One region of the Candidatus Thiodiazotropha endoloripes genome, then DNA from elsewhere that is predicted to be linked to it. Evidence: predicted binding sites of a transcription regulator. Region 1 holds the regulator's gene; each other region holds the start of a gene.
The links. Region 1 encodes sigma-54, which starts transcription at its own class of promoters, with help from an activator protein. Its sites were predicted from a motif close to TGGCANGNTNCNTGCTT; they were not measured.
Positions count from the first base shown of each region.

Region 1 (10,412 bases):
TCTGGGTGTTGAGTATGTCTATCAGGGCAAGCTGGAGAAACTGCCTGCCTATGAAGAGTTGAAACAGAAGCTTGGCTTGTCGGATGATCAGATCGCCTATGTGGGCGATGATGTGGTGGACCTGCCGATCATGCGCCGGGTGGGATTGGCGATCGCTGTGCAGGACGCCCATCCGTTCGTGGTGCAGCATGCCCACTGGCAGACCCCTCATGGCGGTGGGCGGGGCGCCGCTAGAGATGTGTGTGAAATGATCATGCAGGCTCAGGATACCTTGCAGTCAAGCCTGGAACACTATCTTTGAACAGGCGCCTGCTCGGTCTATTGTTGATGTTTGCACTGGTATTGAGTTTGGCCTGGTGGGTTAACGAGTTGCAACGGCCGGAGATCAAAAGGCCTGAGATTGCTAGGGATACCCCTGATACCTATGCCGTCAACCTGCTGGTAAAACAGTATGATGACGATGGGCAGTTGTTACAGATTCTGCGAACCCCCAGAATGACCCATTATGAGAAGCGCGGTATCACTGAGCTCTCTCAACCGGTGGTGCAACGATTCAGGTCTGATCAACCTCCCTGGAGAATGTGGGGTGAAAATGGCCTGGCCGACCATCGTCAGGAGACACTGTTTCTTCCGGGCCAAGTGATAATCGAACGTGATGGGAAAGCTGAGTTTGCACCTTACCGGATTGAGACCGAGGATCTGACAATCCATGCAGAGGCGTCCTATGCCGAGACCGCTGAGGCAGTCAGAATCAACAGTGGTGTGGATTGGCTGTCGGCGATCGGCATGCAGATCTGGTTTGATGAACCGTCACGCTTGAAGCTGCTCGGTCAGGTACGAGGGCACTATGAATTTGAATAAAGGCAGGGGGTTGATCTGTAGTCTGCTGATGGCAGTTGCGATACCTGCCTGGGGGCTTGAGAGCGACCGCAATCAACCGATGTCGCTTGAAGCGGATAGTCTCTCCATCAACGAGTCCAGCGGCGTCAGTCTCTATGAGGGCAATGTGACTATCGTCCAGGGCAGTATGAAGTTGTGGGCGGATCGTCTCTGGGTTCACAGGTCAGCCGGCAAAACCGAAAAGATAGTCAGTGAGGGGCAGCCGACAAGATTCAGTCAATTGCCTGAGGTCGATGGCGTTGAGGTTCATGGTCAGGCGCAGCGTATTGAGATCCATCTGAATCGGAATGAGATGTTACTGATCGACGATGCCCTGCTCGAGCAGGGGGGGAACAGCTTCCGCAATGACCGCATCGTCTATAACCGGGCCAATGCACAGGTCAGAGCTGGCAGCAGTGTCCAGGGTAAACAGCGGGTGCAGGTGGTGATTGAGCCCCAAACCGGGAAAACTGAACCGTGAGTCAGTTGCAGGCTGTCGATCTGCAGAAGCAGTACTACAAGCGTAGAGTGGTGGATGGCGTCTCACTGAACCTCAACAGCGGGGAAGTGGTGGGGTTGCTGGGGCCCAACGGTGCCGGCAAGACCACCAGCTTCTATATGATTGTCGGCCTGGTGCAGGCGGATCAGGGGCGGATCTATCTGGATGGGGAGGAGCTGACTGATCAGGCGATGCACAAGCGGGCCCGTCTGGGTATCGGTTACCTGGCCCAGGAGCCCTCCATCTTCAGGCGATTGACGGTGGCGCAGAATATTCTGGCGATACTGGAACATCGCAAAGAGCTGGGTAGCCAGGCACGTAAGGCCCGATGTGACCAGTTGCTGACGGAGTTCGGTATCGAGCATCTGCGGGAGAGCATGGCGATGAGTCTCTCCGGTGGCGAGCGGCGCCGACTGGAGATTGCCCGGGCCCTCTCCATGGAGCCCGCCTTCATTTTGCTCGATGAGCCCTTTGCCGGGGTCGATCCGATTGCCGTGATCGATATCAAAAAGATCATCCAGCATCTGAAATCCTTAAAGATTGGGATCCTGATAACCGATCATAATGTCAGGGAGACACTCGATATATGCGACCGGGCCTACATCATCAACAGTGGTAAAGTGCTGGCGGAGGGAACCACCGAGGAGATCCTCGGCAACCAGGAGGTGCGCAGTGTCTACCTGGGTGAAAATTTTACGATGTGAGTCTATAACACTGTTTTTTAATGGATTAAACAGGCAGCGGCAGGCGCGCTGAAGGCGGTCTCAATCAGTATGGAATAAGTTGGAGTGTGGTGTGAACCCAGGAGAATCGACCCAGTGAAGAAGAATCTTTCCGTAGGCGGCTATTTTTAGCTAAAATGAGAATAAAGACATACAAATAACATACCAGGTTTAAAGATATCTCTGCTATGAAGCAGGCTCTACAGCTCCGACTCGGACAACATCTCACCATGACTCCTCAATTGCAGCAGGCAATCCGCCTGTTGCAGCTCTCTGCGCTCGACCTGAGCCAGGAGGTTCAGGAGGTGCTTGAGACCAACCCGATGCTTGAGGGCGAGGAGGAGTTCAGCACTCAGCTGCAGAAAGAGGGAGATGCCCAGGAGGCTGGTGAACAGACCCGGGAGAGCAAGGAAGTCGAGGGGTCGAATGACATCAATAACGAGCGGGAGATTCAGACCGACAGCAGCCAGCTGACCGAGGATCTGCCGGTGGACAGTGAATGGACCGATGTCTACGACAGTTACCTGCCGCCGGCCAGCAGCGGCGGAGATGCCGCAGACCATGACTATCTGGTACAGCGTAGCGGCGCTGTAACCCTGCATGACCATCTGGTCTGGCAGATGACCCTGACCCCTTTCACCGAACAGGATATCGTGATAGCCACCACCCTGATCGACAGTATCGATGAGGATGGTTACTTCAAAGGCGACCTGCAGGATATTCTGAGTTCGCTGAATGATGAGGAAGCGACCCTGGAGGATGTCGAGGCGGTACTGCATCGGATTCAGGCATTCGATCCACCGGGTGTCGGAGCCCAGGGCGCCCAGGACTGCCTGCTGATTCAGCTTCGTCAATTGGCGGAAGAGACCCCCTATCGGGATCAGGCGATAAAACTCTGCCGGGATCACTTCAATCTGCTCTCCGCCCAGGATCAGAATCAGATCATACGTCGCATGAAGGTGGATCAGCAGGAGCTCGCTGCCATCATGCAGCTGATCCGGACCCTGAATCCCCATCCGGGCACGGCAATCGCAAAAAGTGAGCCTGAATATGTGATTCCGGATGTCTTCGTCAGCAAGCGCAACAACCGCTGGGTTGTGGAGCTGAATGGGGAGGTTACCCCCAAGCTTCGGGTCAACAATGACTACGCCAGCCTGATCCGGCGGGCGGATCAGAGCGATGACAACACCTTTCTTAAGAACCATCTGCAGGAGGCGCGCTGGTTCATTAAAAGCCTGATGAGCCGTAATGAGACTATTCTGCGTGTTGCGAGTAAGATTGTTGAATATCAGCGGGGCTTTTTTGAGCATGGCGAGGAGGCTATGAAGCCGCTGGTATTGAGGGATATTGCCGAGGCACTGGAGATGCATGAATCGACCATTTCCCGGGTGACGACCCAGAAATATATGCATACCCCCCGGGGCACGCTGGAGTTCAAGTATTTCTTCTCCAGCCACGTCAACACCAGTGCCGGCGGGGAGTGCTCCTCCACCGCGATTCGAGCACTGATTAAAAAATTGATTGCCGCTGAAAACACAAGCAAACCGCTCAGCGACAACAAGATCGCCGCCATCCTATCGGAACAGGGCATCAAAGTGGCCCGCCGAACGGTGGCAAAGTATCGTGAATCGATGAGCATACCGCCGTCGAATGAGCGTAAACGACTGATGTAGGTGAATTGATCTACCGCTCAGGATGTCTATGAAAACAGGGGTTGTGGTTCCAGCCGAATCCGGCCTCATGGTCAGCCTGATCGATGGTTTCGGGAATCGATTCAGCGAGTCGGTCAGAGTGATGAGCCAACTCATCTAAGACAGGAGATAATTATGCAAATAAGCGTTACCGGTCATCATGTGGAAGTAACCGATGCCTTGAAAAGCTATGTAGATAATAAATTCGAACGTCTTGAGCGGCATTTTGATAATGTAATCAATGTGCATGTCATCTTGAGCGTTGAGAAGCTGAGGCAGAAGGCGGAAGCCACCATGCAAGTGAACGGTGCCAGCGTATTCGCTGATTCAGTGCAGGAAGATATGTATGCCGCCATTGATGGCTTGACTGACAAGTTGGACAGGCAGGTGATTAAACACAAAGAAAAGATGCAGAGTCATCGCGCCGGTAGCGGTGTGAAGTATGCAGTTGAGTAACTTTCGATAGATTGAACTGGCGAGGTCTCCATGTTTCCCGACGGATTTCTGCTTGAGGAACGTCTCGGCTGCGGTGTGGAGGCAGCCAGTAAAAAACGCGCCCTTGAGCAGCTTGGTCAGAGATTGGCCGATGCTGCTCCCGGGCTGTCACAGGATATTGTGTTCGATGCATTGCTTGAGAGGGAGCGACTCGGCAGTACCGGACTGGGCAAAGGAATTGCGCTACCCCATGCGCGCATGTCTCAGGTCACACAGGCCACCGCAGCGTTCATTCAGATGCCCAATGGTGTCGATTTCGACGCCATAGACAGTCAGCCGGTCGATCTGGCGTTCGCCATGCTGGTACCGGAACAGGCCACAGACGAACATCTTCAGCTGCTGGCGAAGTTGGCCAGAATGTTCGATGACCCCCCCTTTTGTACCGCACTGCGTGAGGCGGAAACAACGCAGCAACTGTTTCAGTTGATCAAGCAGCGAGAAACCATAACCTCATCAGATTGATGCCATCCAACTACACCATTCGCGATCTTTTCGACGAATTTGCCAGTGAACTTGAGCTCAGCTGGGATGGTGAGGGTGGTGAAGGAAATATCCTTCTGGACAGTGAGTCCCCGGACGGACAACAACCGGTAGGTCCACTTAACCTGATACGTCCGAACCAGATACAGGTGGTTGGCCCTCCGGAACAGCAGCATCTGCTGTATGGTGGCGATACCGGCTACCTGGAGTCTCTGAAAACCCTGTTCGACTCTTCCCCGCTTGCGCTGATCTTTACCGATGGCCTGCAGCCCAAGCCGGCTTGCCTGGAGTCGGCGAAAAACAGCCATACAGCCTTGATGTTTACCCCCAAAGGGGATAACCATGTCATCCATAGACTGCTGGAGAAATTCAGCCTGCCAGTTGGTGAGACCCTGTTGTTGCATGGGGTCTATATGGAAGTGCTGGGTAAGGGTGTGTTGTTGAGCGGTGATCCGGCAATCGGCAAAAGTGAGCTTGCGCTGGCACTGATCTCCCGGGGGCATCGTCTGGTTGCCGATGATGCAACCGAGTTCTATAAGACAGGCACGAACACATTGAGTGGGCGATGCCCGAAGGTGTTGCAGGATTTTCTTGAAGTTCGTGGGCTGGGTCTGATTAATGTCAGGGCTATCTTCGGTAATAGTGCTATAAAGCCGAATAAACAGTTACACTTGATCATAGATCTCCTCCACTTTGATGATGAAAAACTCGAAAATATGGATCGCCTGGAGGGGTGCCACTCACATCGGACCCTATTGGGTGTGGATGTTCCCCAGACGAGTCTGCCGGTTGCGGCAGGCAGGAATCTGGCGATCCTGGTGGAGACTGCCGTCAGGCAGCATCTGCTGAAGATGGATGGGTACAATGCAACCCAGGATTTTATCGAACGTCAACAAAACTACATCGATCAAGAATAGTCTTGGGGCCTGAGCGAGATGGCAAATGAGATAAAACTGCAGATTGTCACCGGACTTTCCGGATCAGGAAAGACCATCGCTTTGCATACCCTTGAAGATCTGGGTTACTACTGTATCGATAATCTGCCGGTCTCCCTGTTGGTTTCCGTTTCCGATTATCTAAACGATGAGCCAGAGGAGACTTTCAAGAAAACCGCTGTTGGTATCGATGCAAGGAGTCAGCCCAGTCAGATTTCCAATCTGCCGGAGGTGGTGAAGAGTATTCGTCAACGCGGTCTCGACTGTAACATGCTGTTCCTGGATGCCCAGCTGGATACACTGATCAAGCGCTTTAGTGAAACCCGGCGCAAGCATCCCCTGACCAATCAGCAACGCTCGCTCAGTGAAGCGATCCAGCATGAGCGGGATCTTTTGCAGCCATTGAATGAGGCGGCTGATCTTAGGATCGATACCACTCACACCAATGTGCATGAGCTTCGGGATCTGGTGCGCAATCGGATTGGCGGTGAAAGTGGTCAGGTATCGATTCTATTTGAGTCATTCGGTTTCAAGCATGGTCTGCCGAGAGATGTAGACTACCTGTTTGATGTGCGTTGTCTTCCCAATCCCTATTGGCAGACCGAGCTGCGCAGCTACACCGGGATGGATAGACCGGTGGCGGATTTTCTGCATGAGCAGGAAGAAACCAAAAAGATGGTGGCGGATCTGATCGATTTTCTGTCACGCTGGATACCGGCGTTTGAAGCGGATGGGCGTAGCTATCTGACGATTGCCATTGGCTGTACCGGTGGTCAGCACCGCTCAGTCTATGTGGTGGAGTGTCTGGTCAAACATTTTAAAGCGGCAGGACTGCAGGTGATGAGCCGTCATCGTGAATTGTCATGAGTATTGGCTTGCTGTTGATCACTCACAGTCGCATCGGTGATGCGTTGATCGAGACAGTCAAAAAGATGTTTGTGGAGTTACCGTTGCCGATCGAAACCTTGACTGTGAGCACCGAGTGTAATCCTGATCAGATGAAATCAGAGGCACACCGGCTGGTGGAGAATCTGGATGATGGTGATGGTGTGCTGGTGTTTACTGACATGTATGGCTCCACACCGAGTAATATCGCTTACAGCCTTGCAGATAGCGGGCGTGTAAATGTGGTTTCAGGGCTCAATCTGCCGATGCTGATACGAACCCTGAATTATCTCGATCTCGACCTGAAGTCGCTGACTGAAAAAGCGGTCAGTGGCGGCAGGGAAGGGATCCACTGCTGCGAAAGGCCAATTGAATAAATTCTGAATATCATGTTGCAACAAGAAGTAGAAATCATAAATAAACTCGGTCTGCATGCCCGTGCGGCAGCTAAATTGGTTAGTTGCGCAAACAGTTATGAGAGTGACGTTTTCCTCAATCGCAATGGGCAGAGAGTGAACGGAAAAAGCATCATGGGGGTGATGATGCTGGCAGCCAACAAGGGCTCGATGTTGAAGCTGGAAATTGAAGGTCGTGATGAGGATCAGGCAATGGAAGCGCTGATCGTGCTTATCAATGATCGCTTCGGGGAGGAGCAATGACACTATCCTGTCAGGGTATAGGGATCAAAACCACGCGGGAAGTCGCGATTGGTGAGGCCTACCTGTTACAGCATGGTGTTCCGGAAATCATTCATCGTGAAATTCCCCAGGAGCGGGTGGAAGCTGAAATTGATCGTTTCGAATCCGCACTCCTGACAACCACCAGCCATTTACGATCTGTTCGGGATCAGATCCCCTCTGATACGGCACAGGATATCAGTGAGTTCATCGATACCCATCTGTTGATGCTTGAAGACAATGCGATCAGCCAGGCGACGGTAAGCCTGATCCGGCAAAAACTCTATAGTGCTGAGTGGGCACTTCAGGTTCGACGGGATGAGCTGGTACGGGTGTTCGACGAAATGGACGACCCCTATCTGCGTACCCGCAAGGATGATGTGAACCACGTGGTCGGTCATGTGCAGTTCGTTCTGGCCGGTGGCAAACCGGAACAGCGGGGCGATCTGAAAGGGCGGGTTGTTGTTGCACGGGATCTGACGCCGGCAGAGACCATCATGATGAAAAACCAGGGGGTAGCCGCTTTCATCACCGAATTCGGCGGGCCTCTCTCCCATACTGCCATTCTGGCGCGCAGCCTGGGTATCCCGGCGGTGGTGGGTGTTCATCAGGCGACTGTGCTGTTTCGTCAGGGTGAGCCCCTGGTGGTCGATGGGGCCCAGGGTGTGGTGCTGGCCGATCCCACAGAACGGATACTCGATTACTACCGGCAACGTATCGAGAGCCGGCGAATTCGCGAGGTGGAGCTGAGGCAGCAGGTCGATCTGCCGGCATTGACCACCGACGGTGAACGAATCTCGCTCTACTCCAATATCGAGTTACCCGATGATATTCCTGTAACCATGGAGAACCGGGCCGATGGGGTGGGGCTTTTCCGCACCGAATTTCTCTATATGAACCGCACTACGCCACCGACTGAAGAGGAGCAGTATGGCGTCTATGTCGATGCAGTTAAGGGGCTGAATGGCATTCCACTGACGATTCGTACCCTCGACCTGGGTGTGGACAAAACCACCGATACGATGGCGGATTCTGGTTGTATGCCGGCGATCAATCCGGCTCTTGGTTTGCGCGCGATCCGTCTCTGTCTGAAGGAGCCTGAGCTCTTCATTCCCCAGCTCAGGGCGATATTGCGAGCTTCAGCTGAAGGGCCTGTGAGACTGATGATTCCCATGCTCTCCGGAGTTCAGGAGCTGAAGCAGGTGCTTGCCATCATCGACAAGACGAAACAGGACCTGATCGATGAGGAGGTGGCGTTCGATCGGGAAATACCGATCGGAGGCATGATCGAGGTACCGGCAGCGGCACTGGCGGCAAGACGTTTTGCCCACTATCTCGATTTTCTCTCCATCGGTACCAATGACCTGATTCAATACACCTTGGCTGTGGACCGTATGGATGAAGAGGTGAACTTTCTCTTCGATCCGCTCCATCCGGCCGTTCTGATGCTGATCCGTTATACCATCGAGGCGGCTCAGGATGCGGATATCCCGGTCAGTATGTGTGGTGAGATGGCGGGTGATCCCCGCTATGTCCGTTTGCTGTTGGGTTTGGGATTGCGGGAGCTCAGTATGCAACCCAGTGCACTGCTGGAAACCCGGGAACTGATCCGTCAATGCAACCTGTTTGACCTACAGCAGAAGACAAGGATCTTCATGGAAGAGTTGGAGGACAACGATGATGAGCATCTGTTCGACAGGATCTTTCTCGAGGTTTAAAGTCTGATCTGGGCGATACTCAAACCCTCCTCTGTCAGCAGCTACTTTCTCTCCAGGTTGATAATCAGGGTATTGAAACAATACTTACCAATCTATCCATACGAATTTTGATGGTGTGGCTGGTCTGTCCCTCCGGATGAAATGTGCTGTTTTTGAAAAATCAGGATTTTTGGTGAAAGCGTGTTGGCGGTGACGCTTTCGGACCGAAAATGAAAATAATGTACAACGTAAACCTAGTTTGAAGTGGCTGAATCTCTTTATCTATAGTGGTCATAACGCTAGGGCCTATTGGATTAGTGTTAACAGGCCCAAGATTGTTTTAAGGGCTAGAAAACATTCAGCCCATGATCTCCTGAATATGCTGGTTCAAAATTTCTGCTCCGACTGGTTTATGCAGAAGTTTCAGTCCCGAGTCGGCAAACTCCTGTGACATGGACATCTCCAGATCTCCGGTAATAAGCAAGGCAGGTATGTTAAAACCTAATGTTTGACGAATTTTCTTGATAAGCTCTATGCCGGTCTCGCCGTTTGGTAAACGGTAATCAGAAATAATGAAATCAAATTGCCGTAATTCATCCTTTATCATAGCCATTGCATCATGACTACTCTTTGTTCCCGTGACTTTGTATCCATAACTCTCCATCAAATAACTCAATGAGTGGAGAATGATGCTGTTGTCATCAATGATCAATAGTGATGTTGTTGAAATTTTGGTGTTTTCGAGGTTGTTGATTGATGTTTTTTTCGATTTGTTCGTTTGATAATCGATCAGTGGTGCATCAATCGAAAATATCGATCCATTTTTCCACGAATTAAGTGCTATCTTTTGCCCCAATAGTTTCGCGCTTCGTGCAGCAATTGCTAGGCCAAGTCCAAGGCCTTTGCTGTGGTCTCTGGCAGGGTTGTAGAGTTGATGGTAATCATCAAATATCTGTTCGCGTTGATTCTCTGGTATGCCAATACCCGTATCCCAAATCTCAAAACGCAACATCGATTTGCGGCGTCTACAACCGACCAGTACTTTACCTGAATCCGTATAGCGGATAGCGTTTGAAACTAAATTATCAAGGATTTGATATAACAGAACAGGATCACACCGGAGTGCTGAAGAGCAGTCGACCACCCGTAGATTCAGTTGCTTATCCATAGCGAGTGGACGATATGTTACATCCAATCGATTAAGCAGCTCGTTCGCATAAAATGTCTTTAGTTCAGGTTCAATTGAGCCTGATTCTAACTGACTGACATTGAGCAGAGTATTGAATAACTCAGTCATACTAATCAGGCAACTGGATAGATTGTTAACCAAATCAAGATTTTTTTTGTCAGTGAGTTTTCTTTTCAGTAAATCACTGATAGTAGTCATTGCTTGTAAAGGTTGGCGAAGATCATGACTTACTGCTGTAAGAAATTGTGACTTGGCTCTGCTCG
Region 1 covers NZ_LVJW01000006.1:909,529-919,940, reverse strand. The annotation lists gene kdsC (3-deoxy-manno-octulosonate-8-phosphatase KdsC) at 1-301, shown strand, start outside; gene lptC (LPS export ABC transporter periplasmic protein LptC) at 298-861, shown strand; gene lptA (lipopolysaccharide transport periplasmic protein LptA) at 848-1,360, shown strand; gene lptB (LPS export ABC transporter ATP-binding protein) at 1,357-2,082, shown strand; gene A3193_RS14780 (RNA polymerase factor sigma-54) at 2,289-3,773, shown strand; gene hpf (ribosome hibernation-promoting factor, HPF/YfiA family) at 3,927-4,247, shown strand; gene ptsN (PTS IIA-like nitrogen regulatory protein PtsN) at 4,278-4,748, shown strand; gene hprK (HPr(Ser) kinase/phosphatase) at 4,748-5,683, shown strand; gene rapZ (RNase adapter RapZ) at 5,702-6,568, shown strand; gene A3193_RS14755 (PTS sugar transporter subunit IIA) at 6,565-6,963, shown strand; gene A3193_RS14750 (HPr family phosphocarrier protein) at 6,976-7,245, shown strand; gene ptsP (phosphoenolpyruvate--protein phosphotransferase) at 7,242-8,981, shown strand; gene A3193_RS14740 (ATP-binding response regulator) at 9,319-10,412, opposite strand, start outside.

Region 2 (10,412 bases), on a different contig from region 1:
TTTCGATAATACTATGGCCTATTGGAATAGTGTTAAACGGCTCTAGAGATTAGCCTATTCAAGGTGTGATGCAATTATCAACGAAATGGTAAACTACAGGTTAATCTGACTGATCCCTTTTTACTGGAACAAAACAGCCTATTTCCAGCTAATATTTGGATTTACACCATCTACACTTTCAAGAAATACTGAATATCAGGAGGCAGGTCATGACAGAACGTTACCATGGGAGTTGCCATTGCGGTGCGGTCCGCTTCTCTTTTGAAGGTGAAGAGATTGTAAAAGGTTTACGCTGCAACTGTTCCCTCTGCACTCGCAAAGGTGCAATGATGAGCAGTGAGGCAATACCTCCTGATCAGTTTTCTTATGAGTCTGATGATCAGACACTTGGAAGCTATCAGTTCGGGTTAAAAACAGCCCGCCACTACTTCTGTAATCAATGCGGTATCTATACTTTTCATGAAACGGCCAGAATGCCAGGGCACTTTCGCGTGAACCTGGGCTGTATTGAAGGAATCGACCCATTTACCCTTGAGTATGATCTGTTCGATGGAAAACACCTGCTCTAAGTATCAATTCATACTCCCATATCAAAGATTTCATTAGCGCAAGTGGTTGTTCGAAAGAATAAGGGTAAGTGTGGTATTGTTCAGTTGCTGGAATTAGTGTTTCGCCTGATTTTTAAGTTTGTATTAGGTGTAAGCATACTCGTCATCACGACCATCGTACTGCTTCGCTATTTCGATCCTCCAACCTGGTCATGGAAGATTCAGAGAGAGTTCAGCAGGCCAATGGCTTATCCGCAAGTGATACGCCACACATGGGTCAGTCTGGATAGGATCGCACCTTCGGTGCAATTAGCTATAGTGGCTGCAGAAGACCAGCGTTTTCCATATCATTACGGAATTGATCCAGAAGCGATCATAGATGCATTGGAAGAGGCGGACAGGGGTAAGCGATTACGTGGCGCAAGTACACTGACCCAACAGACTGCCAAAAACCTGTTTCTCTGGTCAAACAGAGATTTCGCCAGAAAAGTCTTGGAGATGGGCATCGCGCTGTTGCTTGAGCTATTTTGGAATAAACAGCGAATTCTAGAGGTTTATCTGAATATTGCTGAATTTGGTCCTGGGGTTTTTGGAGTTGGTGCCGCCAGTGATTACTGGTTTCAGGTACCGGTTGGTGAGCTATCCAACAGACAGGCCGCCAGACTTGCGGCCGTTCTACCCAATCCCTGGCGTTATCGTGCGCATCCTCCCTCTCCTTATGTGGTTGAGCGCTCCCGTTGGATTGAGCAGCAGATGGAGCAATTGGGATATGCCTGGCTGCACCTATAGGAGGTCTATACACTGCTTTGCAAATGGTTGACAATCAAGCAGTCATGTTCAAAACGAGTAATTGATGCTCTACTGTAACCTATCGATATCAGACTACTGTTTCGTGCAGGGCCCCAATCTTTCACCAGTGGTTTTAGAGCGCATTTGTAAACCCTGAGAGTTGATATTGATATTTCCTTCAGCTCGATCCCCGTAGTAGGTGATATCTCCCTGGCTGGTAGTTGCCATACCATTCTGGGAGCAGGTGATATTCCAGGAGACTGTATCACCTTCAGTTTTCAGATCGATGGTTTCACAGTTCTGTCCCAGTTCACTGTCCTTCGGCACAAAGTCAGCCTGACTGATACAGGTGGTATAGGAAGTGGGGGGGAGCTGCATTGGCATGCCGGGCATATCCATAACGGCAGTCCACTGCCACAAACCCGGATTCATATTGACTTCCGATGCTGCAGCTACCACTGAGAGCGTGTTGCTCGATAATAATGAGATAAGCAAGAGCGCTTTTAACTTCATTGGGTTATCCCGCGATGATTGGTTGGAAAGGCTGATTATGCCGTAGTCCAGGGTATGCTGCTTGGGTTGATTATCCCTGTGTCATCGAAATATACCGCTATTTGATAATAATTTACATGCACATGTTCGGGTTTATATTGCCGGAACCACGCCTAGTAGAGTCGATCGATTGGATCAGTTTCACAAATTTGGCCTGTAACTTGCAGATTTCTTAAACGCAAATATCAGAAAACCTGGGTCAGATCGGATCTGTACACCACCATAGAGATTAGGAGAGTTGCGTTGGCCATTTATATCTGGATTGGACTGCTTTCAATATCTGTAGTTGTCTCCGTAACGATTCAGTTGATGGCACCAGGATCAGGCTTGATCGCCATCGTATCCGGGCTGTTTCTGGTCGTAGGCGGGACACTTCTGACCACAATCATGAGTCATTCCCTGAACGCTGTGATGGCTATGTGGCAGCTGGTGAGTGATTTTCGAAAGCCGACTGCGGATCAGGGAGATGAAGAGGAAGAGTCATTTCGACGCTTTCTCCAGGCGGCAAACTTTTTCCGCCGCGGTGAAATTCGGCCGGCAGAGGCGGTTACCCAGCGGATATCCGCTCCTCTACTGCGTCGAGGAACCCAACTGGTTCTCGATGGATTCCCGCGGGATCAGGTGAATTTGGCACTTCAGCGGCAAATTGCGGAAGATCGCGATCATCTTCGCAGGCCGGCTGATATTCTCAGGGCAATGGGCGGATATGCCCCGGCATTCGGTATGCTGGGGACCCTGCTGGGGTTGGTACAGATGCTGTTTGGTCTCGGTTCTGGAGACCTGGCATCTATTGGCGCTGCCATGGGGTTTGCCATGTTGACCACCGTTTATGGATTGGTGCTGGCCAATCTGGTGTTTAAACCGATGGCAAGCAAATTCGAGCAGCGAGGTAGGCAATTAATCAGCCGCCGGGTCGCTCACCTGCAGGCAGTCATGATGCTTTGTGATCGGCAACACTCTGAACTGATCCGAGAGATGATGGATGAAGCCTCGGCAAATCAGGATATCCAGCAGGCGGCAGTCCAACTGAAACTGGTCGCTTCACAGTAGGGGGAAGGATCGATGGTATCACAGAGCAGTGATGGTCCTTTGAACGACATCTCCTGGTATCAGTGGGAGAGTGACAATACTGATGCGAACTGGTTGTTGACCTATGTAGATGTGCTGAGTGTTATCCTGGCCATGCTGGTGGTTTTGCTGGGTCAAATGGCGGTCCGTCAGATGCAGCCTATTGAAGAGCAGAATCAAATTGCATCGACCTACAGCCAGCCTGAGACACCTGTACCAGCCACCATTCCACAACCCACCGAGGTCGTTGAGGAAACCCCATCACAATCCCAGCCTGACAACAGCGCGGTGACCAGGCTGACTGCGGCCATCGAGCAGCGCTTTGATGATGAAGTCAAAGTGGTTCAGCGTGAGCTCGGTGTCTCTCTTGAGATTGCCGATGTGATTCTTTTTCATTCCGGCAAGGCTGAACTGTTACCTGAAGCCCAGCCCGTATTGAGTCGGCTTGCCATGACCCTTCAGGAGATCGGTGAAGCGGATATTGCCGTGGAAGGGCATACGGATGACCGGCCGATTCTTGGTGGTCCTTTTCAATCCAATTGGGAACTGGCTGCAGCGCGGGCCAATGCAGTAACCCGGTTTTTATTGGATCAGGGATTTTCACCGAAACATCTGCGTTCGGTCAGCTACGCCGATTCTCAACCGGTTGCCGATAACAGCAATGCTGGTGGACGGGCAGAAAACCGAAGAGTTAATCTGCGAGTGGATTTTCTCTGACAGAAGAGCCGGGCATCTGCAAACCCTCGAGATCCGATAATCAGGCCGCAGGCATGTCGATTAATCCGCTGTTGCCTTGGTCGAGCTTCCAGCCTATAACAGCCACACGGATCACTGTTTTGAACCCGCGCTGGAGCGCTTTTTGGGCTTTCTTTTCTTAGGTTTTTTCTTTTCAGACCTGTTGCTTCTTTTGGCTGGTTTTTCCGCTTTTGCAAGGCGGGAAATCTTCAGGCGTTGCCCACAGACCCAGGCCTTTCTGAGATCCTGAAAGATCTCATGGGGCATACCGACCGGTAGATCGACCAGGCTGAAATCGTTTTGAATATCGATATGACCAATATGCTCCGCGTCAAGACCCGCCTCATTGGCAATTGCGCCAACAATATTGCCAGGCTTTACATCGTGATCATGGCCCACTTCGATGCGAAAGCGTTCCATACCTGAAGGCGCGGCGGAGCTGGTAACGTGACTTTTTTGATCACTTCGCACCCGTTTGCTGTTTCTCTCTCTGGAAGGCTCACTGTTTTTGGGTCTGCTTTTTTCGGCTTGAAGCAGTAAAGGTTTGTCGCCAAGTGACATTTTAGCCAGAGCCGCAGCAATATCGATAGCCGGTACATCGTGCTCCTGTTGGTACTGTTCCAACAGGCCCTGCATAAAATCGAGCTCTTCAGATGCCAGGGTATCGCTGATTCGCTGCTTGAATGCTGCGATCCGTTGATTGTTGACGGTTTCGGTACTGGGCAGAGTCAATTGTTCGATTTTTTGCCGGGTCGACTTCTCGATCGTGCCCAACATACGCCTCTCCCGGGGGGCAACAAACAGAATTGCGTCACCGGTTCTACCGGCACGTCCGGTTCGTCCAATACGATGTACATAGGACTCGGCATCGTATGGGATATCGAAGTTGATGACATGGCTGATCCGCTCTACATCCAGACCTCGGGCAGCGACATCGGTTGCTACCAGAATATCGAGTGCGCCTCGTTTCAGTCGTTCAACCATCTGTTCCCGCTGCTTTTGCACCATGTCACCATTCAATGCAGCGGCACTATAGCCTCTCGCAGAGAGTCTTTCAGCCAGCTCGGTGGTGGCCGTCTTGGTACGAACAAAGATGATAATGGCGTCAAACGGTTCGACTTCAAGAATCCTGGTCAAGGCATCCAGCTTATGCAGTCCTTTGACCAGCCAGTAACGCTGCCTGATGGTTTCAGCGGTGGCCGTTTTGCTTTTAATAGCAATTTCATGGGGTTGATTGAGATGACGCCTAGCAATATGGCGTATCTCTTTCGGCATGGTGGCGGAGAAGAGAGCGATCTGCCTCTCCGGATTGGTCTGCTCGAGTATCCACTCCACATCATCGATAAAGCCCATGCGCAACATCTCATCAGCTTCATCCAGTACCAGGGTCTGAATATTATCCAGTTTGAGTGTGCCTTTGCGCATATGGTCCATGACCCGGCCGGGTGTTCCGACGACCACATGAACACCCCGTTTCAATTGGCGGATCTGGCCGCCATAATCCTGACCGCCGTAGATTGGCAGGACATGAAAATCCTGCATCTGCGACGCATAGCGCTGAAATGCCTCGGCAACCTGGATGGCCAGTTCCCGGGTTGGGGTCAGCACCATAACCTGAACATGGCGCTGTTTCAGGTTCAGGCGAGCCAGCAGTGGCAGGGCAAAGGCGGCGGTTTTACCGGTCCCTGTAGGTGCATGTCCCAGCAAATCGTCCCCGGCCAGCAAATATGGGATGGTTTGCGCCTGGATCGGGGAGGGGGTTTCATAGCCTACTTTATCCAGTGCACTGAGAAGCTGTTTGGGCAGATCAAACTCATTGAAGCTGGTGGCTGCGGGATCTTCGTGGGACATTAAGGATTCCTGGTGGGAGCAGATGAAGCGGCCATAGGCATGGCCGGGCCGTGAAGTATAATGGTCTGTTTACTGATTACAATAGCCAATATTACAGTCAGTATGCACTTTTATTAACAAGGCGCGTTTAATTCCGGAGCTAAAATGTCATTGCAGAGGATCTGGGTCGATGCCGATGCCTGCCCAAAACCGATAAAAGAGATTCTGTTTCGCGCCTCTGACAGGGTCCGTATTCCTGTTGTACTGGTCGCCAATCAGGCATTACAGGTTCCCCCTTCAGAACTGATCCGCTCAGTGCAGGTCTCGGCTGGTTTTGATGTGGCGGACGACTACATTGTGCAACAGGCACAACCTGGGGAATTGGTGATTACCGCCGATATACCCTTGGCTGCGGACGTCATCGAGAAGGGCTGTTTTGTTCTGACTCCCCGGGGTGAGCGCTATACGGCTGATAATATCCGTCAGCGTCTGGCGATGCGGGACTTCCTGGATACCATGCGGGGTAGTGGTGTGGATACTGGGGGACCGGCAGCGTTCAGTCATTCAGATCGCCAGGCTTTCGCCAACCAGCTCGACCGACTGCTTGCCAGGGCTGGTTGACAGACCCTGATCCAGGAGCAAATAGATTACAGTGAGTCTCGGTCAACCAGCGCAGACAGTAGACCTTTTGCCGGGCGGGTGACGACTACTTGAATAGATCCTCAGCGGCCTGGCGCAAAGAATCTTCTGATCGGTTTGCTTTTTCTGACAGTGGTACCAGTGTTGGCTCAAACAACTCGCAGAAATTGGCTTTCTCTTTATCCAGCACCCGTTCAACACTGGGTTCTTCACATTGATTGGGACGGCTGGGGGCATACCAACGGCAGTTACGGCAAACCCGAGTCGGTTTGCCACAGGAGAGACAGCCGGCCTCGCGGCCAAAATCGGCTGTCTGCAATTCATGGCCACAATGCCAACATTTACCTTTTATAAGGTTGTTCACAGCTATTTTCCCAATCTGGCATGGTCAGTGATGCTGAGAAAATCATTGGCCATTTTCTGTGGATCATGGGGCGGGCTGAAATAGGCATGGTATTGGCCCTGCGGATCGACAAGAATGATTGAGGCAGAGTGATCCATCACATAGCCCATAGCACTGTCCTCAGTTTCAACCCGTTGATAGAGAATGCCCAATGGTTTGGTCAGTTTCTCAAGCGCCGGTTCCGGGCCGGTGGCACCGAGGAATTCCGGATTGAAATAGGTGACATACTCAGCAAGTCGTTCCAGCGAGTCTCTTTGTGGATCCACGGAAACGAATGTGATTTTGTAGGGATCAGTTTGCTGTTCCCTTTTCAGCAGGTCATTCATTTCACTGAACAGAGACATGGTGGTAGGACAGATATCGGGACAGTAGGTATAGCCAAAACTCATGAAGGTCCATTGTCCGAGCAGACTCTGATTGTCGAATGTCTCGCCATGGTGGTTGGAGAGGGAGAATGGTTTCAGGGAACGTAATTCCGGAAGCAGGGTTGCCTGTTCGGTTGCCAAGGGTTGGATTGATTCTTCAGTCTTGGATCCTTGCAGGTAGGACCAAACCAGCAATCCACCGAGTAAGGCAGAGATTCCAAGCAATGCAGTTATCCCCAGGCGAGGGGTGGCGTTTTCCGACATGTGCTATTCCCGTTGTCTCGACACCCAGATCAGTGTCACCAAAATCAATAACAGAATGGCTGCGCCACCATTGTGAGCAACTGCAACATTCAGCGGTAAATGACCTACTACATTGGTGATACCAAGGCCAATTTGCAATATGAGGATTAATGTAAGCAGATATCCGATGCTTTGCAATGAACGCGCTGAGCTCTTCCTTATCAACCAGTAGGTTAATATACCCAGAGTAATTAGGGTTATTAGGGCGCCCACTCTATGAGTGACATGTATGGCCGTACGGGCTTCGGTTTCCAGCACGCCGAATTCATAGTTGATACCCAGCCCGCGCCAGATCACAAACGCCTCTTTGAAATCCATATCAGGCCACCATTGCCCGGCATAACAGGTTGGAAAATCGGTACATCCCAGCGCGGCATAGTTGCTGCTGGTCCAGCCACCCAGCGTGATCTGCATCAACAGTATGAAAAGCGAGAAGTAAATCCATCGCCTGAGAGATCTGCTGGTCTCCACCGTGTGCAGATGGTCGATGGGTCGCACTCTTAGCAACAGTAACCAGAGCAGGGCAAGGGTGGCAAAGCCACCCAGCAGATGAGCCGTCACGATGGCTGGTTTGACCAGCAGAGTTACAGTCCACATCCCCAGCAGGGCCTGAAATATTACCAGCAACAACAGTACGCCAGGGAGTATTACAGGCTGACGGGCGATTGCCCGGTTTGTCCAGGCGAGTATCGCGAGGAGCAAAATGAATAGACCCAGGGTGCCCGCCATATACCGATGGATCATCTCTTTCCAGGCTTTGGATTGATCGAACGCCTGATCGGTTGAGACCACCTCAGCCGATTCACTGGGAACGATGAGTTGCCCGTAGCATCCTGGCCAGTCCGGACAACCAAGACCGGCATCCGAGAGCCGCACATAGGCACCAAGCAGTATGACGCAAAACGCCAGCAGACAGGTCATCAGGACTAGACGATATTGAACTCGAAACAGCAAGGCCGGGTCTTTCCGCATGGTCTCCTCAACGCAATGGGTGAGACGGCTGCTCGCATCCTGAATGAGATGGGGAAATAATTTTCATTCCCACTGCAGCTTATTATAATGGTGCCAGCCTAATATGAGTGCTGAACGTGAGTCAAATCAACGGCAAGCTTGTTTTGTTCTCTCTGTTCACCGGTGAATTGGTGGATTTCGCCTAGGTGATGTTTGAAGCTCCTAACATTTTGATTATTATAAAGACCAAATGCATTGTACCTGTCGGCAGGCAAACAGAGTGCAAACAAAAAAAGGTAGCAGGGCGTTCACATTGGGATTCTTCTTCAAGGGTACTCTGATATGGTGGAAGTAGGTGCCGGTTGAGCCTCTTGGCGCCGACTTACCAATCGTGTACAGATTACTGTTTTCTTTTACCGGGCTTAACCTCTCAATCCTAACTGGAGATTATTCGCGTTGATTCCTTCCGAATGTGAGGATTTTGCACTACAGGCAGCGAGTGAGCGCAGACAAAAGCTGGCACTCAGATGGTTGCAATTGGGTGTATTGGCTCTGGCACTGGCGGGTCTGTTTGCACTGTTGCTGGTCCTTTCCCGGGTTCCTGGAAGTGAAGCCTTTTTTATCTGGATTGATTTTTTTAAAACCGCCCTGGTGATACACGTAGATCAATCGGTACTGATCTGGTTCCTGGCGATGAGTGCGTTGGTCTGGTGTCTGACCTCACCGGATGAGAACAGGTTGCGGATTGTTGAATCGGTCGCTTATCTATCAGCACTCAGTGGTGCACTGGGTATAGCCGTCTCCGCTTTTTTAGGCGATGGCGCTCCATTGATGAATAACTATGTACCGGTTCTACAGCGTCCAGGTTTTTTCCTGATGCTGGGGTTGTTTGGAATCGGCATTACCCTGCAGGCATTGATTCGGCTGGGCAACTTTCGTCCGAGACAGTGGTTGGGTAATAGACCTGATATCCCTGGTCTGGCCAGCTGGACTGTATCACTGGCGATCGTAATCTCCTTACTGGCTCTACTCATTGCTTGGTTTCAGATGCCTGACGAGGTGGAGGGACAGGCCTACTATGAGTATCTGTTTTGGGGGGCAGGACACAGCTTACAGTTCGCTTATACTCAGTTGGTTATTCTCGCATGGATTCTCCTGGCACGCGCCAGTGGAGTAACACTTCCGGGGAGTTCACGTTGGTATGCGTGGATTTTGATGATTGGTGTAGTGCCAGTTTTGTTCACGCCAGTCATCTATATGGTTCATGAAACAGTGAGCCTTGAGTCAAGGTCGGCCTTTACCGATTTGATGAAATATGGAGGAGGTCTCGCGGTAATCCCTGCAGGTTTTTTGATACTCAGTGGATTGATTCGTGCCGATCGTTCAAACTCTGAATATAAACCTTTGCGTGCTGCACTCTGGATGTCTCTGCTGCTTTTCTTCTCCGGTGGTGCATTGGCACTCTTTATTTCCGGTCTCAATACCATGATCCCGGCCCACTATCATGGATCGATCGTCGGTGTGACTCTAGCTCTGATGGGGTTGGGATATCTTCTACTGCCCAAGCTGGGCTACCCATTGCCCAAAGGCCGGATGGTTGAGCTGCAACCCTGGATCTATGGTATTGGCCAACTGTTGCATATCAGTGGTCTGGCAGCATCCGGCATGATGGGTATTCAGCGCAAAACAGCAGGAACAGCACAGGGCCTGGAGAGTGTCTGGGCAAAAGCGTCGATGGGGGTTATGGGGATCGGTGGACTACTGGCGGTGATCGGTGGAATCCTCTTCGTGTGGATTATGCTGCGTGCTTTTCTACGTGGCAGGTAAGCCAAATTAGTTTCTAACTTCGGTACGCAGGATTGGGAATTTGCTCTTACCAAAGTTGATGATCAGGGTGATCTGTTCCTTCCCATAAAAGGTATGTTCGATATCGACCGGATGTCTTTTTTCACCATCTGCGAACAGGGCAACAATATACTTCCGATCCAACAGGCGCTGGGATGACGATTGGTTCAGAATAGTCATAGTCGCCCAGCGTTCACCCAGTTGATTGCTCATGAAAAGACTGCTGATGATTTTGAAATCACCGATTTTTGGCAGCAGATCATCCGCATCGGTAAATTCGAGGTAGAGTGATCCGGGTATCGGATCATCAAGCGTTAATACTTCATTCTCTGGAATCTCTTCGGCTTGGGTGCCAAGCGACAGCATGAGAAGAAGCAGTGAGAT
Region 2 covers NZ_LVJW01000003.1:1,458,402-1,468,813, forward strand. The annotation lists gene A3193_RS06545 (hypothetical protein) at 1-9, shown strand, start outside; gene A3193_RS06550 (GFA family protein) at 210-569, shown strand; gene mtgA (monofunctional biosynthetic peptidoglycan transglycosylase) at 612-1,337, shown strand; gene A3193_RS06560 (DUF3617 domain-containing protein) at 1,431-1,850, opposite strand; gene A3193_RS06565 (motility protein A) at 2,199-2,939, shown strand; gene A3193_RS06570 (OmpA/MotB family protein) at 2,952-3,674, shown strand; gene A3193_RS06575 (DEAD/DEAH box helicase) at 3,786-5,543, opposite strand; gene A3193_RS06580 (YaiI/YqxD family protein) at 5,688-6,143, shown strand; gene A3193_RS06585 (hypothetical protein) at 6,229-6,525, opposite strand; gene A3193_RS06590 (SCO family protein) at 6,528-7,193, opposite strand; gene A3193_RS06595 (COX15/CtaA family protein) at 7,197-8,204, opposite strand; gene A3193_RS06600 (cbb3-type cytochrome c oxidase subunit I) at 8,640-10,010, shown strand; gene A3193_RS06605 (hypothetical protein) at 10,017-10,412, opposite strand, start outside.
Region 2: a site for sigma-54 is predicted at 2,040-2,056, ahead of A3193_RS06565 (motility protein A). Genes of this name have one in related genera too.

Region 3 (10,412 bases), on a different contig from region 1:
CATGAAGCAATAATACGGGACAGAATTGATTCCATAGCATCATCCTGGTGTGCAGCAGCACCGATCAGTCTGCAATGACAAGCTGTGACACTATCACTGATCGGTGCTGTGCTAGACATCATAGCGCCTCATATTCAACTACGATATCTTCATCTCTGGGAATAAACTGGCAAGCAAGTCGCCATTTGCTTGGCAAATCATCAACGATCATCTTTTCCATCTCTTCCTTGCTGATTTTGCCTAATTCCCTGAGAATTTTCTTCTCTTTCTCCTCAAGATGGTAGCCCATTGGCTCTTTGTCACCGATGTATCTGACCTGAATTGCACAGCTTCCACAATCACCATCACCACAATCGAAGTTGATTGGGATTTTGTTGGTTTTGGCAATTTTCAGGACTGTTTCGGTAAAACTACCGGCTACTGCATAGACCGTTTTATCCTTAAATTCGGGATTACTGAATGTAATTAATGGCATTTCATTAACTCCTAAATACTGTTTTTACGTAGGTTTTACACTACAGTCACCAAGGATCTGGGCCTGACAGGCGAGACGATCATGTCGTCCAGCCATATTTTCTTTCAGTACTTTCTCCTCCAGTACAGAAGGTTCAGTCAGGTTGTTCCAACCCTCTTCAACATGCATCATGCAGGTACCACAGTCTCCTTCCCGGCAACCGTAGATAATACCAGCACCAATTTTTTCAGAGACCTCGATGACTCTTGTACCCGCAGGTACATTGACAGTCTGCTCAATGTCTTGAAACGTAATTTTCGCTTTTGCCATTTCATTTCACCTTAATTAAATAGATTAATAACACTCGGAGTCATGCCAGGTCGGCCATGTCGATCACTGCCTTTTGCTGTTTTTTCCCTACCATTTCCTCAGCGATGGCCTTGCCAAAGGCCCGACACACTTCCAACTCTTCCTCAGTGGGTATCAATTTGATTCTCAAGCCCTGTTGTGGAATACGCATTTTTAATCCACGCATTCTGTCTTCAATCATCGCTACCGCTTCACCACTCCAGCCGTATGAACCGAAAGCGCCACCCAGTTTTCCCTTCAGATTGACAACAGCCAGTGAGGAAAGCAGGTCCCAGACCGGTTTGACGGCATCACCGTTGATGGTCGGTGAACCAAACAGCAACGCATCGGCTTCTTCGATCAGGTCGACAAACGGTCCAGTCTCACCACCTTCCAGGTCATATAGAGAGACCCTTACGCCGTTGATTGCAGTTGCCCCTTCATTAATTTCTTCCGCCATGCGTGCGGTATTGCCATAGGAACTCATGTAGAAAATCACCAGGGACTGCTCTGCAAGACCGATTTCCCGTGACAGGCTGGAGGTGGATAGTTCCCTATAATGGGTAACGTAGCGACGTGGTCGCTCTCTGAGTATGGGACCATGCGTCGGTGCAATCTGCTTGATCTTGAGTGGCTCAATCAATTTCAATGCATCCATGACATGCTTTTTGAATGGCCGCATGATATGGGCATAGTAATAGTCGAATGAAAATCTGAAGTCACCAACTAAATCATTGAACAGTCTTTTGTCACAATAGTGACAACCGAATACATCTCCAGAGAAGAGAATCCCCTCCTCTTCAAGGTAAGTACATTGGGTATCCGGCCAATGAAGAAATGGAGTGTGTAGAAAACGAAGTGTTCTATCTCCCAGTGAGATACAGTCATCAGTGGTTACAGTGGTGTACTCGAAACCATCATCGCTAGTTGGTTTGAGCAGTGCTTTAAGCATTGAAGTTGCTCGTTGGGAGATATAGAGTTTTGCTTCAGGTGCACGACGCATCAATTCGGGTAATGCGCCGGTATGATCCGGTTCCAGATGATTCAGAATGATCGCTTTGATCTCTTTGTAATCAACCTCTGATTCTAGGCGGGCGAAAAATTCATCACTAAAATTCTCTTTAACCGTATCAATAATAGCCACACCATCCTGTCCTTTGACAAGATAGGAGTTATAGCTGGTGCCATTTGCTGTACTGAGAATAATATCAAATGTTCTCAATGTAGGATCCAGAGCCCCAATCCAGTAGACACCATCTGCAAACTCGACAGCGTCTCTGTGGCTGGATACATCGATTTGTTTACTCACGGTACCGTCTCACACGGCTGATCAGACATTGGGCAAGTTTCCACTTTTTGACCGTCATTCAGGTTTACACCAAGATAGTCAAGTACTGGCCCAACTGTGAAGCCGGATTGCTTAAGCGATTGATAGATCATTAGTGGCCGTTTAATCAGGATCGGCTGATCTACCATTAAACGTAATGCCTCAGTCTCATTTAAATGATCAGTATTGATCTCCCCACTTTTTACTTGTGGTGCACTTTCGTTGAACCAAGTGGGGACAGCTTTATTACCAAAAAATGATCGTAAGCTTTCCGCTGTCCAGTTTTCACTGAGTATGTCACGTACTTCCAAACTAACGCCCAGCCTACGCAGGATTGCTTTTTGTTGTTTGTTTCCGATGCAACCTGGCTTTTCATAAAAAACCAGATCAGTCATCTTTATTCGACTCCCGCATACTCGTTATCAAAGCAGATTGCCTTTGCCACAGACGTTCTGGCAATGCCATGCCTCTTGGTGGCAGAGAGTCTGCCGGCTTTACAAAATGGTTACGCACAAATCTCATCCAGTAGCGGTTGGGTTTATCCGTCTCACCATGTACAGGTTGCAGAGCTGGTTTTTGATCGAACATGGGATCATCTCCTAGCGTGATTGAATCTCAGCCATGACTTCTTCCATCCGTTCCGGCGGTATCCCGGTCAATGAACCTGGAGGATTGGCAGGTTCCGAGAATGGATTAAGAATCGCACCTTCGATAGGACAGATGCTGACACATTGCGGGTCAGTATGATCCCCTTCACACTCTGTGCACTTCTTTGCATCTATCTTAAAATGCGGCCTGGCTTCAAATATCGCATCACTTGGACAAAGCGGCTCGCAGGCCCAACAGTTGACGCAACTCTCTATGATTTCATAAGCCATGCTCTACTCCTCAGGCTCCAGCCTGTAGTTGATCTGCCTGTCTCTGTTGCTCAAGTTGGCCACTCTCCGCCATTTCCGCATAGACCTTGGCCACTGCATCTTCAATCGGTTCCATGGCATGCTCACCATTTGGTTGAATACCGGACTCTTCCAGTACCTCCCAAGGTTCGTAACCGATCTTTGAACAAAGCACGGCTTCACATCCTTCAAGCAGACGTATTGTCTTTTGCAGTGTTGTCTCTGCATCACCACAGGTATCACCACCTGAACAGTAGAGATCGACTTTGCGATGACCGATAAAACGAACATCGGTCATTGATGCCTCGTAGATCAGAAACTCTTTTGCATGGCCGAAGTGCTGATTGATTACACCACCTCCACTGGTGGCAACAGCCATCAATACCGGGCGTGTCTCTTTTTTCTGCTTGGTCAGGGCCGTGAGTGGGATAAATGTTTCGTTTGCACTACTCTTCTGCGCTTCCAGCTTGGCTTCGATTTCTGCCTGATAATCAGCACGTTTTTTCATTGCCTGCTCATAATCGACATCCATCACTTCAACTTTATCCATGGTGAATTCATCACCCCTGTCCTCACCAAGCATGCCCACAGCATCCGCGCGACACTGCCGGCAATGACGCATCATATTCATGTCACCGGCACATTTATCCTGCAGGTTTTGCAACTCATCATGGGTGGGTCCACGCTGCCCCATCACACCGTAGAATGTGCCATGTTCCGCTTCAGCAATCAGTGGCATCACATTGTGTAAAAACGCCCCTTTCTCCTTAACGACCTTGCTCACCTCTTCCAGGTGTTGATCATTTACACCGGGGATCATGACTGAATTGACCTTCACCAGTATGCCCCGGTCGGTCAACATCTTCAGCCCTTTCTGCTGTTGCTCAATGAGTATTTTTGCTCCCTTACGACCTTTGATTCGACGATTATTCCAGAAGATCCAGGGATAGATTTTTGCACCGACATCGGGATCAACGCAGTTGATGGTGATGGTTACATGATCGATGTTGTGTTTGCACAGTTCATCCACCTGATCCGGCAGTGACAGGCCGTTGGTAGAGACACAGAGTTTGATATCCGGTGCCTTTTCGGTCAGTTGACGAAAAGTATCGAAAGTCCGCTCTGGATTGGCCAAAGGGTCGCCAGGCCCGGCGATACCCAACACGGTCATTTGTGGGATATTGGCAGCGACCGCCATCACCTTTTTAACAGCCTGATCCGGCGTCAACAGTTCAGAGACCACACCGGGTCGTGATTCATTTGCACAATCGTATTTACGATTGCAGTAGTGGCACTGGATATTACAGGCCGGTGCGACCGCCACATGCATGCGAGCAAAATGGTGGTGTGCCTCTTCGGAATAACAGGGATGATTATGCACCTTGTCCCGAATATGGTCCGGTAGATGGGATAACTGATCGCTGCTACCACCACATCCGGATGCACTGCACCCACTTTCAGCTGTGTTATCTGCTGATTGACCTATCACTTTCAATTCCATCATCCGGCCTCCAAATAGCGACACAATGAGGTTGTTATTACGCTTGAAAGTGATAATGCAATCTGCGTGCCTAGTTTTTCCCCTAGCCTAATCCTTTGTATTTAATGATATTTTTTAACAATGTCAGACTATCTGTCGTCTTGCATACAGTGCTGCCTACAGTGTCTGTATGACATCCGACAGAGACCGATTACATCTGCCGAACTTTGATATTCAAGGTCTGAATCCGATAACCGATCTGTCTTGGAGTCATGCCAAGTAACCTTGCAGCCTTGGCCTGTACCCAGCCAGCCTGTTCCAGGGCAGCAATAACCCGTTCACGCTCATCCAGGTCCGGATCATCAATATCAATTTTACTGTTTCCGTTTACCTGAGAGTAACTCTGATCGAGTATCGGTTTCAGACCACTCAGGTTAATCGCATTTTCATCAATCGCCCCTTCACCGCTCATAACAGCAGCACGCTCCAGACAATTCTCCAGCTCACGTACATTGCCCGGCCAGTCATGATGCATCAACAGCCTGACTGCACCGTCATCGATGGATAATTCGCGTCCCTGGCTTTTGGCAATTTTTGATACCAGAAAACGGGACAAATCATTGATATCCTCTTTACGATCCCGCAAGGGTGGCATCTGAATCGGCATTACATTGAGACGATAGTAGAGGTCCTCTCTGAAACTACCCTCTTGTACTTCGGACTCAAGATCCTTGTTGGTGGCCGCCACGACACGGACATCCACCACCTGAGTCTTTACGCCACCTACCCGTTCAAACTCTCCCTCTTGCAGCACACGCAGTAACTTAGCCTGGAAGGTAGGAGTGATCTCACCGATTTCATCAAGAAAGATGGTACCGCCATGAGCCTGTTCAAACCGTCCTTTACGCTGATTGACGGCACCGGTGAAGGCGCCTTTTTCATGTCCGAACAGTTCCGTCTCTAACAGGGTATCCGGCAATGCTGCACAATTCAGCTTAATGAATGGGCCATTGCTTCTCGGAGAGTTGTAGTGAATTGCATTCGCCACCAGTTCCTTACCGGTACCGGACTCACCTCGAACCAGGACTGTGGTGTTCCATTTGGCCACCTGACGTACCTGATCAAAGATCATACGCATACTTGGCGTGTGTCCAACCAGGTTGGAGAAACCATGCTCTCCACGGACCTTACGCCGAAGTGAATCGCGCTCATCTTTTAGTGCCAGCTGCTCATCTTCCACCTTCTTTGCCAGGCGCACACTCTGACCGATCAGATTGCCAACCATTTGCAGGAAACGTTCATGCAATTTCAGCAAGCTGATACTGCCCAATGGTTGGGCGGCCAGTACACCCGCAGTCTCATCTCCAATCAGAATAGGAACACCAACAAATGGCAGCTCCGGGTCATAGACACCAAGTCTGTCCAGAAACCGATCTTCATCGGAGATACGCCTGACAACGAGCGGTTTACCACTCGACATGATCGCCCCGACCACACCTTCTCCCGGTTTATACCGTACTGTGTTGAAGGGTGCAGGATTCTCATGTAAAGCGGTGACCAGCAGTTCACCACTGCTATCCTCCTGCAGACAGATCATGCCATAACGCAGTTTGGCGGTATCACTCAGCCGACTAAGCACTTCAGTCAGTGTCTCCCGGAAATCCAGGGAACGACTTAAAACCTGACTGACTTGGTAGAGGCTCTCCAGCTCCGACTCCAGGACAATATTGTTGTGTTCCGCTCCCATATTGTCCATGTTGATATCAGTCGAACTCATAAAAGCGTCTCCTCCATGCCGTTTAGGGGCAGCCTGACAAAGACTCGACAGCCACCATAAAAATTTGCATCAATCTCAACATTGCCACCATGCCCAATGACAACTTCTTGAGCCATGGTCAACCCCATCCCAGCATGCTCCTTTGGTTGTTCCCAACCGCAGTAAAAAGGTTCGAACACTTTCAATCTATGGGCTTTTGGAATACCCACCCCGTTATCCATAACCTCAATTAACAAATCCTGATTATCCTGTTTGGTCTGGATACGAATTTCACGATAGTCCTGCTTGGCTTCAATCAAGGACTGTATGGCATTGTCTATCAGGTATTTGAACAATCCGCGCAGTGCGTTGATACGGCCATTCACTTCTGCCAGAACCGGCGCAGGACGCCAGTCGACCACGATCCCGGCAGACAGCAGGTTTTCGGTGGAGAGCTTTACCACTTCATGCAGCAGTTCATTGATATTGACCAGTGAAGTCTTCTCAACTACCGGACTTGGTAACGCTTCATGCAGGCTCTCCATTGCCTCATCACCACTTTTTAGGGCTTGCTGCAGTACAATCCTCATCCCCATATTTTCTTGACCTGCGGCCGGCATTGACAACGCTGCTTTAATGACATTCAGCGGTGCCTGGATTTTAAATATGGCGCCGGATATCGCCTCACGCATGGTCTGTACCATCTGTTGTTCCGCCATATTCGCGCGAATCATGTTGAGACGCGCTTCCTGTATACGCTTGCGGCTTCCGGTGACTTCGTTGGCAATCAACAACAGGCAGCATCTGGTTGATTCAGCCTGCTTGAAATAGTTATGAGCCGCCTCATCCAGTTCCGGAACATGGACTCCTGAACAGGCAAACCATCGGGGTGCCGCACCACCCGGAGGGTCCAATCTGATCTCAACATTGGTAAAGCCGCTGCCAACCTGACATACCGTACTCAGATCAAAACCGACCTGTTGTTCCAGTGCCTCAAGAAACAGAGAGGCCGGTTCCACACCCCTAAAGTCGCCTATCAAGGCTTTATAGGCGTGGTTATCCAGTAAAACCTTACGATCCGCTGCAACAACAGCTACCACCATTGGCGCGGCGTTCAGCGCCGCTTCAGTCAGATTTTTTTGAAATTTCAAGCGTTGTTCCAACTGATGCATCTCAGTTATGTCCCGATGCATCCCCAAAAAATATGCCGTTTGCCCTTTGTTGTTGTTGACTGGAGAGATGGTAAGCTCAGCAAGATACTCCTCTTGAGATTTCCGATGATTGACCAATGTACCCTGCCATACCTTGTTACTATGAATAGTCTCCCAAAGTTCACGATAGACCGATTCAGGTGTCGATTTGCTGGAGAGTACCGACTCGTTTTTTCCGATAACCTCTTCTCTTGCGTACCCGGTCAGGGTCTCAAATGCGCAGTTCACATAGAGAATTCGGGCTGTTGGGTCGGTGATAGAGATAGCAATAGGTGCTTGCTCGACCAATTCATAGAAAAGCTTGGGTGGTAAAAACTGATTACTGTCCAAACTGCTGAATGCTTCCAGAACTTCGGTCGGCGTACCCTCTGGAGGTGAAGCCAGAAAATCATTGATCCTGTCAACTAGGTTGTCGCTTTTTGTAGATTGTATTTTGCGCTGGATCATAGCTAGCTGTACCTTCATTCCACTGTGAATCTCGAAACATAAGAATGCTTCTGCAATTCCCATACCACCACTCCAGATAGGTGCTTGATCCTGCATAATGTCTTGTTTGTTACGTAATCTACAAATGAGTTAGGAGAATCTGTAACGAAGACTACAAACCTGCCTATGCCCGGTTCCGGTGCATTTCCGCACTATTTTAGGTCTTATTTGATTGAGGCCTTTATTTCTGGGCCCTGAGAGATTACGGCACGATAGGTATTCGTTCTGATTACCCTTTTTATGGCTGATTGGCATATTTTTTGTTGGGTAATAGCCATTACTCTGAATTGATGGCTATTTATGGAATATATTCTGATCATTCTTTCAACGGCACTGGTCAATAATGTCGTTTTAGTCAAGTTCCTGGGTTTGTGCCCCTTGATGGGGGTTTCCAACAAGCTTGACGCTGCATTGGGAATGGGATTGGCCACGACCTTTGTCCTGACTCTGGCAGCATTTGCAGGCTGGTTGCTGGAATTCTATGTGTTACGGCCATTGGAGCTGGGCTTTTTAAGAATCCTGACCTTCATCCTGGTCATAGCAGTAGTCGTTCAATTTACTGAGATGGTGGTACGCAAAACTTCCCCTGCTCTCTATCAAGTGCTTGGTATTTTCCTTCCGCTGATCACCACCAACTGTGCTGTACTCGGAGTCGCTCTACTCAATGTGCAACAGGAAAACAGCTTTTTCGCCAGTCTTCTGTATGGCTTCGGTTCTGCACTGGGATTCACCCTGGTACTGGTGATGTTTGCCGGGTTACGTGAACGTCTTGCGTTAGCCAATGTACCTCAGGCCTTCAGCGGCACCCCGATAGCTTATGTGGTTGCCGGATTGATGTCACTGGCTTTTATGGGCTTCGCCGGATTAACCAGCCAGTGACACAGTAGTTGTACAGAGACTGTTTAAATGGAGAGCTCAATGTTTGGAAAACCGATGGAAACAGATCATTTCAATTACAAATCACGCTGTGTGATTCGTATAGATCTGTATTGACAGTTGGAGATGCAATGATGGTTTCGGCAATCCTCGTATTGACAGCACTGGGTATCACCATGGGGGCCATGTTGGGAGTCGCTGCTAAATACCTAGCTGTTGAAGGTAATCCCCTGCAGGAGGAGATTGAGAGTCTACTGCCTGGTTCCCAATGTGGGCAATGTGGCTACCCGGGTTGCAGTCCGGCTGCTGAGGCTGTAGCCAATGGCGAGGCAGCGGTAACCATGTGTCCTCCTGGAGGCAAAGCCCTGGCGGAGGCGCTGGCAGAAAAATTGGGTGTAAGCATCGATCTATCATCTGTGGAAGAGAAAGCACCGATGGTTGCATTCGTGCATGAGAATTTGTGTGTCGGTTGCACAAAGTGCTTTAAACGATGCCCTACAGATGCCATTTTAGGTGGCCCTAAACAGATCCATGCCGTATTTGCTGATGCCTGCACAGGCTGTGAGAAATGTTATGACGTCTGTCCCACTGAGTGTATTGAAATGCGTCCACTCAGTTTGACTCTGCAGACATGGTACTGGCCTGAACCGGCTAAGGTGGCATAGTCATGGCTGGAAGCAAACTATTCAAACTGTTCAAAATCAGGGGTGGCGTTCATCCGAATGACAGAAAGAAGCTAAGTGCTGGCCAAGCTATTGAGAAACTACCACTGCCTTCGCTTCTGCATATCCCTCTGCAGCAACATATCGGTGCCCCTGCCGAGCCATTGGTTAGACGGGGTGATGATGTTAAGAAAGGTCAGTTGCTGGCACGTAATCAAGGTGCAATTTCAGCACCGGTACATGCGCCGACTTCCGGGCGCATCATGGGAGTTGGTGGTTATCCGGCGCACCACCCCTCAGGTCTCTCGGTTAGAACCATCACCCTGAAACCGGACGGTCAGGATGAATGGCTGGATAGTCTTGAGGCTTGTGATAATTACGAGCAGTTATCCCCTGAGGAGATTGCTGACCGGGTAGCCCGTGCTGGGATTGTCGGTATGGGTGGCGCCACCTTCCCTTCTGCGGTGAAGCTGAATTTACGTAAAAGATATGCCCTTAACACTTTGGTGATCAATGGTGCCGAGTGTGAACCCTATTTAACATGTGATGATCGTTTGATGCGTGAACAAGCGACGCAGGTTGTTGAAGGCGTAAAATTGATGGCCCGCGCATTGGACGTGGAGCAGGTTTTATTCGCCATCGAGAATAACAAGCCTGAAGCACAGGCATCGATCAGAGAAATCACTCAGAATTCCGGGATGATCAACGTAGTCGGCTTACCGACCCGTTATCCGATGGGTTCTGAAAAGCATCTGGTACAGACACTGGTCGGTAAAGAGACCCCTGCAAGAGGGCTTACAGCGGATATTGGTGTCGTGGTACACAATGTTGCCACAGCACGAGCTGTCTATGATGCCATTGCATTAGGCAGGCCTCTGCTTTCCAGAGTGATGACTGTCACAGGTGAAGCCATTGA
Region 3 covers NZ_LVJW01000003.1:1,759,879-1,770,290, forward strand. The annotation lists gene A3193_RS07880 (nitrogen fixation protein NifQ) at 1-35, opposite strand, end outside; gene A3193_RS07885 (2Fe-2S iron-sulfur cluster-binding protein) at 119-475, opposite strand; gene A3193_RS07890 (2Fe-2S iron-sulfur cluster-binding protein) at 500-784, opposite strand; gene A3193_RS07895 (FprA family A-type flavoprotein) at 825-2,111, opposite strand; gene A3193_RS07900 (ArsC/Spx/MgsR family protein) at 2,108-2,524, opposite strand; gene A3193_RS07905 (hypothetical protein) at 2,517-2,717, opposite strand; gene A3193_RS20045 (4Fe-4S binding protein) at 2,729-3,007, opposite strand; gene nifB (nitrogenase cofactor biosynthesis protein NifB) at 3,018-4,526, opposite strand; gene nifA (nif-specific transcriptional activator NifA) at 4,717-6,282, opposite strand; gene nifL (nitrogen fixation negative regulator NifL) at 6,279-7,919, opposite strand; gene rsxA (electron transport complex subunit RsxA) at 8,259-8,837, shown strand; gene rsxB (electron transport complex subunit RsxB) at 8,969-9,499, shown strand; gene rsxC (electron transport complex subunit RsxC) at 9,502-10,412, shown strand, end outside.
Region 3: a site for sigma-54 is predicted at 8,208-8,224, ahead of rsxA (electron transport complex subunit RsxA). Genes of this name have one in related genera too.